2 regions of the Vogesella perlucida genome follow, and region 1 is predicted to be linked to the other one. Evidence: predicted binding sites of a transcription regulator. Region 1 holds the regulator's gene; the other holds the start of a gene.
What was found. Region 1 encodes sigma-54, which starts transcription at its own class of promoters, with help from an activator protein. Its sites were predicted from a motif close to CTGGCACGCTTCATGCTT; they were not measured.
Positions count from the first base shown of each region.

Region 2: ACZ9XP_RS02985 (flagellar hook-length control protein FliK) is a predicted target of sigma-54. The motif match lies at 4,632-4,649, and genes of this name have one in related genera.

Region 1 is NZ_CEETRO010000011.1:63,843-71,858, forward strand. Features, by position in the region: gene ACZ9XP_RS15265 (monovalent cation:proton antiporter family protein) at 1-826, opposite strand, end outside; gene ACZ9XP_RS15270 (KpsF/GutQ family sugar-phosphate isomerase) at 929-1,903, shown strand; gene kdsC (3-deoxy-manno-octulosonate-8-phosphatase KdsC) at 1,912-2,436, shown strand; gene lptC (LPS export ABC transporter periplasmic protein LptC) at 2,433-2,996, shown strand; gene lptA (lipopolysaccharide transport periplasmic protein LptA) at 2,986-3,486, shown strand; gene lptB (LPS export ABC transporter ATP-binding protein) at 3,483-4,211, shown strand; gene ACZ9XP_RS15295 (RNA polymerase factor sigma-54) at 4,217-5,620, shown strand; gene hpf (ribosome hibernation-promoting factor, HPF/YfiA family) at 5,680-6,000, shown strand; gene ptsN (PTS IIA-like nitrogen regulatory protein PtsN) at 6,339-6,797, shown strand; gene hprK (HPr(Ser) kinase/phosphatase) at 6,790-7,746, shown strand; gene rapZ (RNase adapter RapZ) at 7,727-8,016, shown strand, end outside.
Region 2 is NZ_CEETRO010000002.1:79,833-87,848, forward strand. Features, by position in the region: gene fliF (flagellar basal-body MS-ring/collar protein FliF) at 1-1,013, shown strand, start outside; gene fliG (flagellar motor switch protein FliG) at 1,006-2,004, shown strand; gene ACZ9XP_RS02970 (FliH/SctL family protein) at 1,994-2,764, shown strand; gene fliI (flagellar protein export ATPase FliI) at 2,757-4,151, shown strand; gene fliJ (flagellar export protein FliJ) at 4,161-4,586, shown strand; gene ACZ9XP_RS02985 (flagellar hook-length control protein FliK) at 4,749-6,089, shown strand; gene ACZ9XP_RS02990 (flagellar basal body-associated FliL family protein) at 6,177-6,746, shown strand; gene fliM (flagellar motor switch protein FliM) at 6,753-7,763, shown strand; gene fliN (flagellar motor switch protein FliN) at 7,756-8,016, shown strand, end outside.

The DNA.
Region 1 (8,016 bases):
TAATAAAGAAGAAGCCGAGCAAAATATCGCGGAAAGGCTTGATGTCTTCCTCTACCTGAAAACGGTATTCGGTTTCCGAAATCAGCATACCCGCCACAAACGCCCCCAGTGCCAGCGACAGGCCGGCCTGCTGGGTGATAAACGCCACCCCCAGAGTAATGAGCAGTACATTGATCATGAACAGCTCGCTGGAGCGCTGGCGCGCGACCAGGTGAAACCACGGCCGCATCAGGCGCTGGCCAAACACCAGCAGCAGGCTTAGTACCAGCACCACTTTCACCGCCGCCATGCCCAGGTCGGCAGCCAGATGGCTAGAGTTGGCCGCAAAGGCCGGCAGCAGGATCAGCAGGGGCACCACGGCAATATCCTGGAACAGCAGCGTACCCATGGCCAGCTGGCCATGCGGCTGCGCCAGCTCCAGCCGCTCGGCCAACAGCTTGCTGACAATCGCGGTAGACGACATGGTCAGCGCAGCGCCAATGGCAAAACCCGCCAGCGTACTGCCGGTAAGCCAACCCACGGCACCCGTAATCAGCAGCAGCGTGACCACCACCTGCGCCAGCCCCACGCCGAACACCAGATGCTTCATGGCCTTGAGCTTGGCCAGCGAAAACTCCAGCCCGATGGAAAACATCATGAAGACAATGCCGATTTCGCCCAGAAACTCGGTCTCGGGGCCTTCCGGTATCAGGTGCATCACACCGGGGCCGGCCAGGAAGCCCACCACCAGATAGCCCAGCATGGGCGGTACACGCAGGCTACGGCAGGCGGTCACAGCCAAAACGGCCACCAGCAACACCACTACTATGGGAAACAGGGAATGCATCGTGGGGGAGTGCTCCTCGCGACAAAAAACAGGCCAAGCAAAACTTGCACCCGCCAGGTAAGGTCGAACGATTATAAGCTGATATAATTGGTGACTATGGATATTGAGCAAAAACAACAGCAGCTGGCGCTGGCGCGCGAGGTGCTACACATCGAAGCGGATGCCATCCACAGCATGGCACAGCGCCTGGACGACGCTTTTCTGGCCGCAGTCAGCCTGATACTGGCCTGCCAGGGCCGCGTCATTGTCACCGGTATCGGTAAATCGGGCCACGTTGGCCGCAAGATTGCCGCCACGCTGGCCAGCACCGGCACCCCGTCGTTCTTCATGCATCCGGCAGAAGCTGCACACGGTGACCTGGGCATGGTCACCACGCGTGACGTGATTCTGGCGCTGTCCAACTCGGGCGAAAGCGACGAAATCATCGCCCTGCTGCCCGCGCTCAAGCGCAAGGGGATTGCCATTATCGCCATGACCGGCCGCCCGCAGTCCACCCTGGCGCAAGAGGCCAATGTGCACCTGGATGTGTCGGTAGAAAAAGAGGCCTGCACCCTGGGCCTGGCCCCTACCACCAGCACCACGGCAGCGCTGGCCATGGGCGATGCCCTGGCGGTGACCCTGCTGGATGCCCGCGATTTCAAACCGGAAGACTTTGCCCTGTCGCACCCCGGTGGCAGCCTGGGCCGCCGCCTGCTGGTACATATCAGCGACGTCATGCACAGTGGCGACGCCCTGCCGGTGGTACGCAGCGGCGCATCGCTAAAAGACGCCCTGCTGGAAATGACCCGCAAAGGCCTGGGTATGACCGCCGTGCTGGATGCCGACGGCCACCTGGCAGGCATCTTTACCGATGGCGACTTGCGGCGTACGCTGGACCGGTCGCTAGACTTGGCAGGCCTCACGATCGATGACGTCATGGGCCGCCAGCCGCGCACCATTGCGGCCAACCTGCTAGCCGCCGAAGCCGCAAAAGAGATGGAGCTGCGCAAGATCAACGGCCTGCTGGTAGTAGACGGCAACGGCGCCCTGATTGGTGCGCTCAATATGCACGACCTGCTCAAGGCAGGCGTGGTGTAAGGACCCCCATGCAAAAAATGACCGACCTGGCCAAACGAACCCGCCTGCTGATCCTGGACGTAGACGGCGTGCTGACCGATGGCCGCATCTTCATTACCGCCAGCGGCGAAGAGTTCAAAGCCTTCAACACCCTGGACGGCCACGGCCTGAAAATGCTGCAAGCCACCGGCGTACAGCTGGCCATCATCACCGGCCGCGCCGCACCTAGCGTGGCGCACCGTGTACGCGGCCTGGGCATAGACCACTACTACGAAGGCGTGCACGACAAGCGCACCGCCTTTGCCGACCTGCTGGCCAAAACCGGTATTGCAGCCGAAGACTGCGCCTATATTGGCGACGATGTCATCGACCTGCCGGTGATGAGCCGTGTGGGGTTGGCCGTAGCGGTACCGGATGCGCCAAGCTTTGTGCGCCAGCACGCCCACTTTGTGACAGGTAACCGCGGTGGGCGTGGTGCCGTACGCGAGCTGTGCGAGCTCATCATGCAAGCCCAGGGCAACTTTGACCGTGTCATGGCCAGCTACCTAGAATGAACCGCGCGGCACGACTGTTCCCCATCGGGCTGATGCTGGCCATGGGCCTGCTATCGTTCTGGCTGAACGTGCTGACGCAATGGCGCACGCCAGCGCAGCATAAACTCGACCCGACCCAGCCCGAGTACACGATCGACAAGCTGCAGGCCACCCGTTTCGACGAACAAGGCCAGCCACTGCAACGGCTGCACGCCAGCAAAATGTGGAAGCTGCCACAAACCGAACAGGTCTACATGCAGCAGCCCGATGTAAAGCAATACCGCAACGGCCAGCTGGACTACACCCTGCGTGCCGACCAGGGCCGCTACGCCCGCAGTACCGGTATCGGGCTGTTTGAAGGCCACGTCGACATGCTGCGCCAGCCCATGGGCCAGCAAGCCGCCATTCATCTGCAAACCCCCTCGCTACGGGTAAACAGCCAGAGTGGCATTCTCAGCAACCAGGCCCCGGTGACCATTGACGATGGCCAGTCGCGTATCAACGCTATCGGCTTCTATTACAATCACCCCGCGGGGCAGCTGAAACTGCTATCTCGAGTAAGGATTTCCTATGCGCCATAGCCTGATGCTTGCGCTGGCACTCGGTACCGTCTGCACCCCTGCATTCGCCGAAAAAGCCGACAGCAGCAAACCTATCGAAGTGAATGCCGACAGCGCATCGCTGGACCAAAAACAGGGTATCAACGTGTTTGAGGGCAATGTCATCATCACCCAGGGTACCCTGAGCCTGCGCGCACAAAAAACCGTTGCCACGCAAGACGCCAACCGCCGCCAGAAGCTGCAAGCCACCGGCAGCCCGGTGTACTTCCGCCAGAAACTGGACGGCCAGGCTGAATACATAGACGGTCAGGCCAGCCGTGTAGATTACGACTCGGCCAGCAATACCGTGGTACTGAGCGGCAAAGCGCAAGTCAAGCGCGGTAAAGACGTGGTCACCGGCGAACAGATCACCTACAACACCGCCACCGAGATTTACCAGGTGAAAGGCCAGGGCGGCAGCAACACCTCCGGCCGCGTCACCATCATCCTTCAGCCGCAGGAAAAACCATGAGCCAAAGCCGGCTGAGCATCCAGCACCTGAAAAAAACCTTCAAGAAGCGGACCGTCGTACGGGATGTTTCCATGGATATCGCCAGTGGCGAGGTCATCGGCTTGCTCGGCCCGAACGGTGCCGGCAAGACCACCAGCTTTTACATGGTGGTCGGGCTGGTCGCTGCCGAAGCCGGTGAAATCACGCTCAATGGTGAAGTCATCACCCACTTGCCCATCCACAAACGTGCACGGCTAGGCTTGGGTTATCTGCCACAAGAGGCGTCCATCTTCCGCAAGATGACGGTAGAGGAAAACATCCAGGCGGTACTGGAAGTGGCCGGTCTGTCCGGTGAGGTGCTGGATAATGAGCTGCAATTGCTGCTGGATGACCTGAACATCGGCCACCTGCGCGAAACCAACGCCATGGCCCTGTCTGGCGGTGAGCGGCGCCGTGTGGAAATTGCCCGCGTGCTGGCCACCAAACCGCGCTTCATTCTGCTGGACGAGCCCTTTGCCGGTGTGGATCCGATTGCCGTGATCGACATCCAGAAAATCATCTCGTTCCTGAAAGAGCGCGGTATCGGGGTGCTGATTACCGACCACAATGTGCGCGAAACGCTGCGCATCTGCGACCGTGCCTACATTATTTCCGAAGGCCGCGTGCTGGCCTCCGGCTTGCCAGACGAACTGGTCAATAACGAACAGGTTCGCCAGGTTTACCTGGGCGAGCATTTCCACCTGTAAGCGAAATGAAACAGACCCTCCAGCTCAAAGTCAGCCAGCAGCTTACCCTGACCCCGCAACTGCAGCAGTCCATCAAACTGCTGCAAATGTCCACACTGGACTTGTCCAGCGAACTGGAGCGCTACCTGCTGGAAAACCCGCTACTGGAGCGCAGCGACGGTAGCGATAGCCCGCCAGCAGAAGGTGATGCGCCCGTTACCCAGGAAAGCAGCAACGACACCGCCGAAGACCGCCAGCAAGACAGCATGGAGCTCACGGACTGGGGTAGTGGAGGCGGAGGCGGCAGCCACGATGGCGACGACGAATTCGACCCCATTCTCAATGCCCCCTGCCGCCCCACCCTGCGCGAACACCTCACGGCACAGATGCGGGAAACCCAGCTGGGCCGCCGCGATAGTGCCCTGCTGGCTTTGCTGATAGACGAGCTGGACGACGATGGCTACCTGCAAACACCGCTGGAAGAGGTAGCGGCCGAACTGCCGCTGGAGCTGGATGTCGAAACCGAAGAGCTGGAAACCCTGCGCAAGCTCATGATGCAATTTGAGCCCATGGGCATAGGCAGCCGCGACCTGGGAGAGTTTCTGGCGTTACAGCTAGCCAACCTGCCCGCGCACACCCCATCGCTCCCCCTGGCCCGCAAGCTGGCAGGAGAACACCTGGCGCTGCTGGGTAGCCGTGACTACACCCGGCTGAAGAAAATCCTGGGTGTGGGCGAAGCCGAATTACGCGCCGCGCATAGTCTTATTGCCACGCTGCGCCCCAGGCCCACCAGTGGTTTTGACCAGGGCGAGACACATTATGTCGCGCCGGATATCCATGTCGTGCGGCGCGGCGGGCGCTGGGTTGCCCAGCTCAATCGCGGCTCGCTACCAAAACTTCAAGTAAATCAGCTGTATGCAAACATGCTGCAGCAACGGGACAACAGCCACAACCTTTCGGGCCAACTGCAAGAGGCCAGATGGCTGGTAAAAAACATTCAGCAACGGTTTGACACCATCCTGAAAGTGTCGGAATCTATAGTTGAAAGGCAGCAAGCGTTCTTTGAACACGGTGAAGTGGCCATGCGCCCGCTGATATTGCGAGACATCGCAGACGAGCTGGGTTTGCATGAATCCACCATTTCCAGAGTTACGACCCAGAAGTATCTGCTATGCAGCAGGGGCTTGTTCGAGCTGAAATATTTCTTTGGTAATGCCCTGGAAACGGATAGTGGCGGCGAGTGCTCTGCCACAGCTATCAAGGCGCTGATACGCCAGATCATTGATGGCGAAGATGGCAAAAAACCGCTATCGGACAGCGCCATCGCCGACAAGCTCACGGCACAGGGTATTCAGGTTGCCAGACGTACGGTAGCCAAGTATCGTGAAGCTATGCAGATTCCGCCAGTTAGCCTTCGCAAGGCCTTATAGAAGTGCCAAAACACCGGTGCGGCCAGCCCGACCGCACTGTTAACAGAAGGAGTCAGGGTATGAACCTCAAAATTACCGGTCTACACCTCGAAGTTACCCCATCGATTCGCGAATACATCGAGAGCAAACTAGAACGCATCACCCGCCACGTAGATAATGTCATTGGCGTTAACGTGACGCTGTCGGTTGATAAACTGGTACAAAAAGCGGAGGTCAACGTTCATCTGGCAGGCAAAGATATTCATGTCGAATCGGAAGAAGCCGACATGTACGCTGCCATCGACACACTGATGGATAAACTGGACCGTCAGGTATTGAAGTTCAAGGAAAAACAGGGTGAACACCGGGTTAACGCCCAACAGGTCAACGCCACCCTGTAAGGCACATTGATGCACAACACGGGAGCCACCAGGCTCCCGTTTTTGTTTTCCTGCCGCAGCCAGACTATTTTTTGCCTGTCACACCGATTTCAATGCAGCACCATGCGCCAAACAGGGCAAAATGCGCATGCCCACATTTGGCCCCGAACCAAACTGTGCCACGCACCAGAATAGCCGGCTTGCCAATACAGGCAGTACCCGCAGCCTGCCTCTGTACGAGCGGATATCCGGCGTTGGCCAGCGGCACTTATCCGGCCCAGGCAGGTCTTATCCTGCCCTATTGCAAACAGCCGACTCGGCGTAGAATGGCCGACGGTTTTTTCCGGCAAATGTAAATCATGAGCTTGATTGGCAAGATTCTTCCGCAGCAAAACGTGCTGGCGGATGTAGACGTATCCAGCAAGAAGCGCCTGTTCGAACAGGTAGGCCTGATGGTTGAAAACAGCCATGGCATTGCCCGCAGTGACATCTTTGACAGCCTGTTTGCCCGCGAAAAGCTGGGCTCAACCGGGCTGGGTCAGGGTGTAGCCATACCGCATGGCCGGGTAAAAGGCCTGAAAGAGGCCACCGGCGTGTTTATCCGCCTGGCCAGCCCGATACCGTTCGACTCGCCCGACGGCAAGCCGGTTAACCTGCTGTTTGTCCTGCTGGTGCCTGAGCAGGCTACCGACCTGCACCTGCAGGTGCTATCCGAGCTGGCCCAGCTGTTCTCCAGCCGTAGCCTGCGTGAAAAAATGGCCAGTTGCGACGCTGTAACCCTGTACGAGTTACTCACCGGAAACGCCCCCCATGCCTAATATCAGTGTGCGCCGCCTGTATCAGGACAACCAGCACAAGCTGAGCCTGAGCTGGGTGGCCAGCCGCGCCGGTTCTGACAACCTGATTTCCAATGAAGAGCAGCGGCCAACCCAGGCGCTGGTGGGCCACCTGAACTTTATCCACCCCAACCGGGTGCAGGTACTAGGTCTGGCCGAAGTGGAATACCTGAACAAGCTGGAGCAAGCCGCCGCCCGCACCGCGCTGGACCAGCTGTTCCACAAGACCATGGCCGTGGTGATCGTGGCCAATGGTCAGCCCGTACCCAAGCTGCTGCACGACTACTGCCAGACGCACAATGTGCCGCTGATGAGCACGCCGCTGGAAAGCCCCTACCTGATGGACGTGCTGCGCATTTACCTGGCGCGCGCCCTGGCGGTATCCACGGTCATGCATGGCGTGTTTCTGGATGTGCTGGAAATCGGCGTGCTGATCATGGGCGACTCGGCCATGGGTAAAAGCGAGCTGGCGCTGGAGCTGATCTCGCGTGGCCATGGTCTGGTAGCCGATGATGCGGTAGAGCTATACCGTATCGGCCCGGAAACACTGGAAGGGCGCTGCCCGCCATTGCTGCGCGATTTTCTGGAAGTACGCGGCTTGGGCATCTTGAATATCCGCACCATTTTTGGCGAAACCGCCGTGCGGCCCAAGAAAGTACTGAAGCTGATCATCCATCTGATGAAAGCCAACGACCAGGCCATGCAGGCACTGGACCGGCTGAATATCCAGTCCGAGACACAAGATATTCTGGGTGTCACCGTGCGCAAGGTGGTGCTGCCTGTGGCCGCCGGCCGCAACCTGGCGGTACTGGTAGAAGCGGCCGTGCGTAACTACATCCTGCAGCTGCGCGGCATAGATAGCACGCGCGAGTTCATCGACCGCCATACCAACCTGCTAAGAGACCAGGAACATGCAGCTGATTCTGATTAGTGGCCTGTCCGGTTCCGGGAAGTCCGTCGCTCTGCGCGTGCTGGAAGACAGCGGCTATTACTGCGTAGACAACCTGCCACCCAGCATGCTGGCTGACGCCATAGCGCTGTACCACGAGCATGGCCACAGCCAGATCGCCATCAGCGTGGATACCCGCTCGGCCCCCACCCTGGCCGCCCTGCCCGATGCCATCAAAGCGCTGCGTGCCCTGGATATCGACGTACGGCTGCTTTATCTGGAGGCCAGCACCGATATCCTGGTCAAGCGCTT
Region 2 (8,016 bases), on a different contig from region 1:
GCCAGATCGAAGCTGACTACGCCAAGCGGGTAGAGGCTATTCTGGAGCCCATCTTTGGCAAGGGCAATGCCCGTGCCCAGGTGACCGCTGCGGTAGATTTTGCCGAGGTGGAGCAAACCTCGGAAACCTACCGCCCCAACTCTACGCCCAACCCGTCGGCGACCCGCAGCCAGCAGATTGTCGAATCGCTGGGCAAAGATGCCAGCTTGCCCTCGGGTGTGCCGGGTGCGCTGACCAACCAGCCGCCGTCTGCTGCGTCTGCACCGCTGACGCTACCGCCTGGCGCGGCACCGGGTACCGCTACGCTGTCCGGCTTGCCCATGGGTACGGCTTCAGGGACGACGCATCGCGAGATCACCACCAATTACGAAGTCGACAAGACTATCCAGCACACCAAGATGCCCAAAGGCAATATCAAGCGCCTGACAGCTGCGGTAGTGGTGAATTACAAGATGGTGCCGGATGCCAATGGCGAAGCCAAACCGACGCCGCTGACCGATAAAGAGTCAGCCCAAATCCAGAGCTTGGTGCAAGAGGCCATCGGCTACAATAAAGATCGTGGTGATTCGGTAAACGTGGTGAATGCCAGCTTTGCTGATGCCGTACCGGTTAGCACGGCAAAAGACCGCCTGCTGGATTACCTCAGTGCCAATGCGGGTGAGCTGATCAAATACGGGCTGCTCGCGCTTGCCGTGCTGTATCTGTTGTTTGGTGTGGTGCGCCCGATCATGCGCGACGTGGCCAAACCGCCAGCAGCCGATACGCCGGAAACTGCGGAAGAAGCTGCTGCGGCAGCCGGCGGGCGCTTGCTGGCGGTGGCGGGTGAAGACGGCGAAGAGGGTAGCGAGTCTGGTGGCGAAGGCGGTTCCGCGGGTGGCGGTGACAGTGGCGATCCGAAAGAACAAGCTCGCCGTCAGTACGAAGCCCATCTGCAGGCTGCACGTGATCTGGTGAAAGCTGATCCGCGCATGGCCGCGCAGATCATTAAAGAATGGATAACGTCAGATGAGTGATGCCGGTATTCGTCGCAGCTCGGTGCTGCTGTTTAGCTTGGGTCAGGCCGAGGCCATTGAGGTATTCAAGTATCTAGGGCCCAAAGAAGTGCAAAAGCTCAGCCTGGCCATGGCGGGCCTGAGTAACCTGAGCCACGAAGAAGTCGAAAAAGTGGTGGGGCAGTTCCGCGAAGAATGTGCGGCGCGCGCCAACTTCGGTGCCACCGACGAATACCTGCGCAATGTACTGGTAGAGGCGTTGGGCCCGGACAAAGCGGCCAACCTGCTGGACAAGATTTTGCAGGGCAACGACCACAGCGGTATCGAAAGCCTGAAGTGGATGGACCCGTCGTCTGCGGCAGATCTGATTCGCAACGAGCACCCGCAGATTATTGCTACCATCATGGTGCACCTGGATCCCGACCTGTCCAGCGCCATTCTGGCCTATTTCCCCGAGCGTATGCGTAACGAAGTACTGATCCGTACCGCTACGCTGGAAGGTGTACAGCCACAAGCCCTGCGCGAGCTGAACGACGTACTGACCCAGCTGCTGTCCGGCTCCGACCGCGTGAAGAAGAGCGCGGCGGGCGGCGTGGGCATGACCGCCGAGATCCTGAACTTCCTGGGTTCCAATGTGGAAGCGTCCGCGCTGTCTTACATTCGCGAGTACGACCCGGAACTGGCGCAGCGCATTCAGGACAAGATGTTTGTGTTCGACAACATTCTGGAAATCGACGACCGCTCTATCCAGACCATCCTGCGCGAAGTGCAGTCCGACTCGCTGGTGGTGGCACTGAAAGGTACCAGCCAGGAGCTCAAGGACAAGATCTTCCGCAATATGTCGTCGCGTGCGGCCGAGATGCTGCGTGACGATCTGGAATCCAAAGGCCCGGTCAAGCTGTCCGAAGTGGAAGCCGAGCAGAAAGAGATTCTCAAAATTGTGCGCAAGCTGGCAGACGAAGGCCAGATCGTGATCGCAAGCAAAGGTGGAGACGAAGGCCTTGTCGAGTAACAACATTATCCCGGCGGAAGCGCTGGGTCAGTGGCAGTCCTGGCGCTTTGGCGAGATAGGGGCGCAGCCCGCCCCGCAGCCCGAAGCCAGCATTGCCGCGACTGAAGCCCCCGCAGAGGGGGTTTCTGCTTTGCAGCAGGAGGCAGTGGAGGCAGCACCGCCCGAGCCCGCAGAGCCGCAGGAAGAGGTGCCGCCGCCACCGGCTTACCCCACTGCGGCCGAACTGGAAGCTATTCATCAGGAAGCCTGGCAGGCCGGTTTTGAAGCAGGCAAAGAAGAAGGGCTGCAGCAGGGCCAGGCCGAGGGGGCCCAGCAAGCGCTGGCCGATGCCGCCCAGCAGTTCGAGACATACTGGGCGCCACTGGCCGAATTACAGCAGGCTATGGAAGCCCAGCTACAGCAGCTGGGCGCGGCTTTGTCCGCCGAGGTGTTGCAGCTGGCGGTCGGTTTTGCCGAGCAGATCGTCGCCAGCAAAATCGCGCTGGACAAGGCCGCCGTGCTGCCAGTGCTGCAGGCTGCGCTGGATGAGCTGGGGCAGGGCCTGCTGCAGGCACGCGTGCGCGCCCACCCGGAAGACATGGCGGTGATACAGGCTTTTGCGCAGGAGCGTTTTGCCGGGGTGAGCTGGCAGTGGGTGGCGGATGATGCCGTGGTGCGCGGCGGCTGCGTGGTCGATACCGGCAGCGTCAAGCTGGACCTGACATTGCCGCCAAGGTTGGCCGCATTGCGCCAGGCGCTGGGGTTGCCTGCGCATGATTGACCTGCTGCAAAGCCAGCGCAGCTACCTGGCCGCCTGCCAGCAAACTGTCGCCAATACCCCGGTCTGGTTGCCCGAGGGGCAGCTTACCCGTGTAACCGGCCTGGTGATGGAGGCGGTTGGCTTGCGTTTGCCGGTAGGCAGTGCCTGTGAAGTGCACCTTGCCCAAGGCCACAAGGTAGAAGCCGAGGTGGTCGGTTTTGCCGGCGACAAACTGTTTCTGATGCCGGTGGCCAATATCCAGGGGCTATTGCCAGGCACGCCGGTGCGGCCCGCCCGCAGCATTCAGCCGCCTGCCTATGGGCAGCAGCAGATTGCTGCTGAAGTGAATGGCCCACTGGGCCGCCAGGTGCCTGTGGGGCTGAGTCTGCTGGGCCGTGTGCTGGACTCGCTGGGTCGCCCGCTGGATGGCAAGGGCCAGATTTTTCCTGAGGCTTACTTTCCCTTGTACAGCCAGCCCTTGAACCCCTTGCAGCGTACCCCGGTGCGACACGTGCTGGATGTGGGCGTGAAGGCCATCAATGGCCTGCTCACGGTTGGCCGCGGCCAACGTTTGGGCCTGTTTGCCGGCTCGGGCGTGGGTAAGTCGGTGCTGCTGGGCATGATGGCACGCTACACCCGTGCCGACGTGGTGGTGGTGGGGCTGATTGGCGAGCGGGGCCGCGAGGTGAAAGACTTCATCGAGCACATTCTGGGCGAGGAAGGCCTGGCACGCTCGGTAGTGGTGGCCGCCCCCGCCGACATGCCGCCGCTGATGCGCCTGCATGGCGCCGCCTATGCCACGGCGCTGGCCGAGTACTACCGCGCTCAGGGTCTGGACGTGCTGCTGCTAATGGATTCGGTTACCCGCTACGCCATGGCGCAGCGCGAAATTGCCCTGGCCATTGGCGAGCCACCGGTGAGCAAAGGCTACCCGCCATCGGTATTTGCCAAGCTGCCACAGCTGATCGAGCGTGCAGGCAATGGCGAGGCGGGTGGTGGCTCCATTACCGCTTTTTACACTGTGCTGTCCGAAGGCGACGATCAGCAAGACCCCATCGCCGACTCCGCGCGGGCCATCCTGGATGGCCACTTTGTGCTATCGCGCGAGCTGGCCGAATCTGGCCACTATCCGGCCATCGATATTGAGCAGTCCATCTCGCGGGTTATGGTAGATGTGGTGCCGCGCGAGCACATGGATAGCGCCCGCCGCTTCAAGCAGCTGTTTTCTCGCTACCAGCGCAGCCGCGACCTGATTAGCGTCGGTGCCTATGTACCCGGCTCCGACCCGATGCTGGACGAAGCCATCCGCCTGCATACCCGACTGACCGGGTTTCTGACCCAGGCACAGCATGAAAACGTGGATGCCGGCATGACCACGCTGCTGCTGAACGATGTGCTGGCAGACTAGGGCTAGGCCATGAGCAAATTTGCCCTGCTGGTCCGCCTGGCCACCGACCGCATGGACGCGGCGGCAGAGCGCATGCGCAAGGCACAGCAGGCGCACACCCAGGCTGAAAACACGCTGGCGCAAATCAAAGGCTATATCGATGACTATCAGCAGCGCATGTTGTCGCTAGGCCAGTCGGGTACCAGTGTGGCGCAGTGGGCAGACTATCGCCTGTTTTTGCAAAAGCTCGACGATGCACGCGAGCAGCAAACGCGGGAGGTAGACCGCAGCCTGCAGCGCTTTCTGATGGAAAAACAAGCCTGGCTGCAGCAGCGCAAACAGCTGAAATCCTATGAAGTACTACAAGAGCGGGAAAAGGCCCGCCTGGCGCTGCGCCAGCGCCGGCAAGAGCAAAAAGCGCTGGACGAGTTTGCCGCACGGCCCAAGCCCGAATAGCGGCATATCCCAAGCCGGCAAAGCGTTCTACTGACCGCATTTCTATTGGCATGTTTCCTGCTTTAACCGCCTCATTCCGTACATGGGGTGCCGGCCATGAGCTTCTCCTTGAAACCTGTATCACACAGTGCCACTGCGGCCGTTGCCAGCCAGAGCGCAGCCATGCCTGCTGCGACTGCGGGCGATGGTTTGTTTGCCAGCCTGTTTGCCGGCCAGCTTGGCGAGGGGGGGCAAGGCCAGCAGGCCGACCTGACCAGCTTGCTCGGTTTACCGGCAGCCAAGCCTGCCGTGCTGCTGCCAGAGGCCGCGGCGACATCTGCGCAGCAACCGTTGGCCGCACAGCCTGCTGCCAGCGATGCGGCCATGATGATGCAGATGTCCGGTTTGCTGCAGCCGCCTGCAGCACTGCCCCCGCCCGTACAAGAAAAGCAGGCCCTGCCAGCCCTGGGGGATAGCGCACAGCAGCAACAGCAAGATCAACACGGCCAGCCAGACCCGGCATTGCTCGCCGCCCATGCTGGCATGGCGGCATTACCAATCGCGGCACAGCAAGCCGCGCCAACCACTGCCGCGGTGAACCAGCTCGCACCAGCGGCTGCCGTGGCACAGCAGGCCGCACCTGGCCCCACCCAGCCGCCCTCAGATGCGGTAGTCACGAGGCGTGAAGCGGGTGGCGTGCTAGCTGCTGCAGCGTCGGATGTGAGCAAGTTGCTAGCAGACAAGAGCAGTGCGGCCAGTGTGTTGCCGCCAGCGCAAACGGTGGCCGCGCTGCCCCAGCAAACTGGCCAGCAAAGCGGCTTTACCGCGCGTGATGAGGCTCCGATGCAGGTAGTGACCATGTCGGCACAGGGCAAGGCCGATATTCTGCCCGCGGACGTACGCCTGATGTTCCGCAAGGAAATGCAGCAGGCCGTGCTAGCAGAGCAGGCAGCCTCTGCGGCGAATGAGGCGGCAGACAAGGTGGCCGGTCAGCGGCAAATCTTGCCGCCCGCGTTGACAACGGCTGCACCAGCCGGCGCAGCAGCACAAGAATGGCGGATTGACCCGCCAATGGCACGCACGGCGGAATGGCAGTCGGCTTTTGGCGAAAAAGTGGGCAGCATGGTGGCGTTGAAGCTGGATAGTGCTTCTATCCGGGTGTCGCCGGAAAACCTGGGCCCGCTGGATATCTCCATTCGTTTTGATAGCCAGGATCAGGCCGCCATTTCGGTGGTGGCGGCCAACCCGGAGGCCAAGGCCATTGTGGAAAGCAGCCTGCCGCAGCTGGCGCGCATGCTGGAGAACAGCGGTATTCAGCTGGGTCATACCCAGGTATCTACCCAGCATCAGCAGCAAGCACAGCAGCAGGCGCAAGAACAAGCGCAAGAACAAGCGCAGCAACAGGCCGGTAGGCAAGGGCGACAGCCTGGCCACGCAGCAGGCCAGGATATCGAGCTGGTGGAGCCAGAGCTGGCGCTGTCTGCCGTATCCACACGCCAAAACGGCCTGAGTATTCACGCCTGATGCTTTAATCTGTGGAAACGCTGTTCAATTGGCCTGGAAATGGAGAAAATACGTTTTAACAATTTCCTCATGACGAGTTAAACCCAAATGGCTGAAAAAGAGAAAAAAGAAGACCCGAAAGCAGCAGCTGCAGGGGCGCCGGCACCGGCTGGTGGCAATAAAAAGCTGATGATTATCGTGATTGTTCTTTTGGTTCTGGTCCTGGCGGCCGTTGGCGGTTTGGGTGCCTACCTGTTCCTGGGCCAGAAGCACGCAGCCGAGGCGGCTGCCGGTGGTGCACACGGTGCGGCCGCCGCAGAGCACGAAGAAGCGCCGAAGAAGAAAGAGAAAAAAGAAGGCCCGCCGATTTTCGAGAAAGTAGAGCCCTTCGTGGTGAACTTGTCCGGCGGCCCAACAGCCCCGATGCTGCAGCTTGAAATGCAAGCCGAGCTGATGGACGAAGCTGCCAAAACCAACTTCAAAGCCTACATGCCCAAGATCCGCAGCGCCGTGATTTTGCTGCTGTCTTCCAAAACCGAAGAAGACGTTGCCTCGGCGGAGGGCAAGGTGAAGCTGCGTGCCCAGATCAAGCGCATCATGAATGAATCCATGGACGCTGCCGAAGAAGAGCCGGTAGACAGTGTCCTGTTCACTTCCTTCATCATCCAGCAGCAGTAATCCCGTATGGCTGATGAAATCCTGTCCCAGGAAGAGGTCGACGCGCTATTACGTGGCGTCACCGGGGAAGAGGACGACGAAAGTGGTGGCGCGGACAGTGGTGCGGTACGGTCGTACGATATTGGCCGGCAAGAGCGCATTGTCCGTGGCCGCATGCCGACGCTCGAGATTATCAACGAGCGTTTTGCGCGTAACCTGCGTATCGGTTTTTTCAACTTTATCCGCCGCAATGCCGAGATATCGGTGGGGCCGGTGCGGGTACAGAAATACAGCGAATTCATCCGCAACCTGGTCGTACCCACCAACCTGAACCTGGTACATATCAAGCCGCTACGCGGTACCGGCTTGCTGATTTTCGACCCGGATCTGGTGTTTCTGGTGGTGGATAACCTGTTTGGTAGCGATGGCCGCTTCCACGTGCGGGTAGAGGGGCGGGATTTCACCCCTACCGAGCAGCGCATCATCCAGAAAATGCTGGAAGTGGTGTTTACCGAGTACCAGAAAGCCTGGGAGCCGGTATATCCCATCGAGTTCTCTTACCTGCGCTCCGAGATGAACACCCAGTTTGCCAACATTGCCACCCCTACCGAGGTGGTGGTGGCGGTGACTTTCCATATCGAGCTGGGTGCCGGCGGCGGCGATTTTCACGTTTGCCTGCCATACTCGATGGTGGAGCCACTGCGCGACATCCTGGCCAGTACCATGCAGGCTGACCGTACCGAGGTGGATAACCGCTGGGTCAACCTGATGCAACGCCAGGTGCAGGCTGCCGAGGTGGAGCTGGTGGCCACCTTGGCTACCGCCAAGATCAGCCTGGGCCAGATCCTGAACCTGAAAGAGGGCGATGTGGTCATGGTGGACATACCGGAAAAAATCGTCGCAGATGTATCGGGCATCCCCGTGCTGGAGTGTAGCTATGGCACGGTGACCGGTAACTACGCACTGAAAGTAGATGCAATTCTGGCCGGCGCGCACGACCTGGCCGACCTGCCCAATGGAGAGAACGAAGATGGCTGATGAGCAAGCCTTTGACCCGGATTCTGTTGCGGGTGCGGTAGACGATAGTAGCGATGCAGGAGTGATGGACGACTGGGCGGCCGCCATGGCCGAGCAGGAGGTGGCCGAAAGTGCCGCCGCGGCCGAGGTCAAGACCGCCAGCTCGCTGTTCCAGGATTTCTCCGGTACCAGCAGTGCGCAATCGGTGCCGCAAAACCTGGACATGATTCTGGATATCCCGGTGCAGCTCACGGTAGAGCTGGGCCGTACCAAG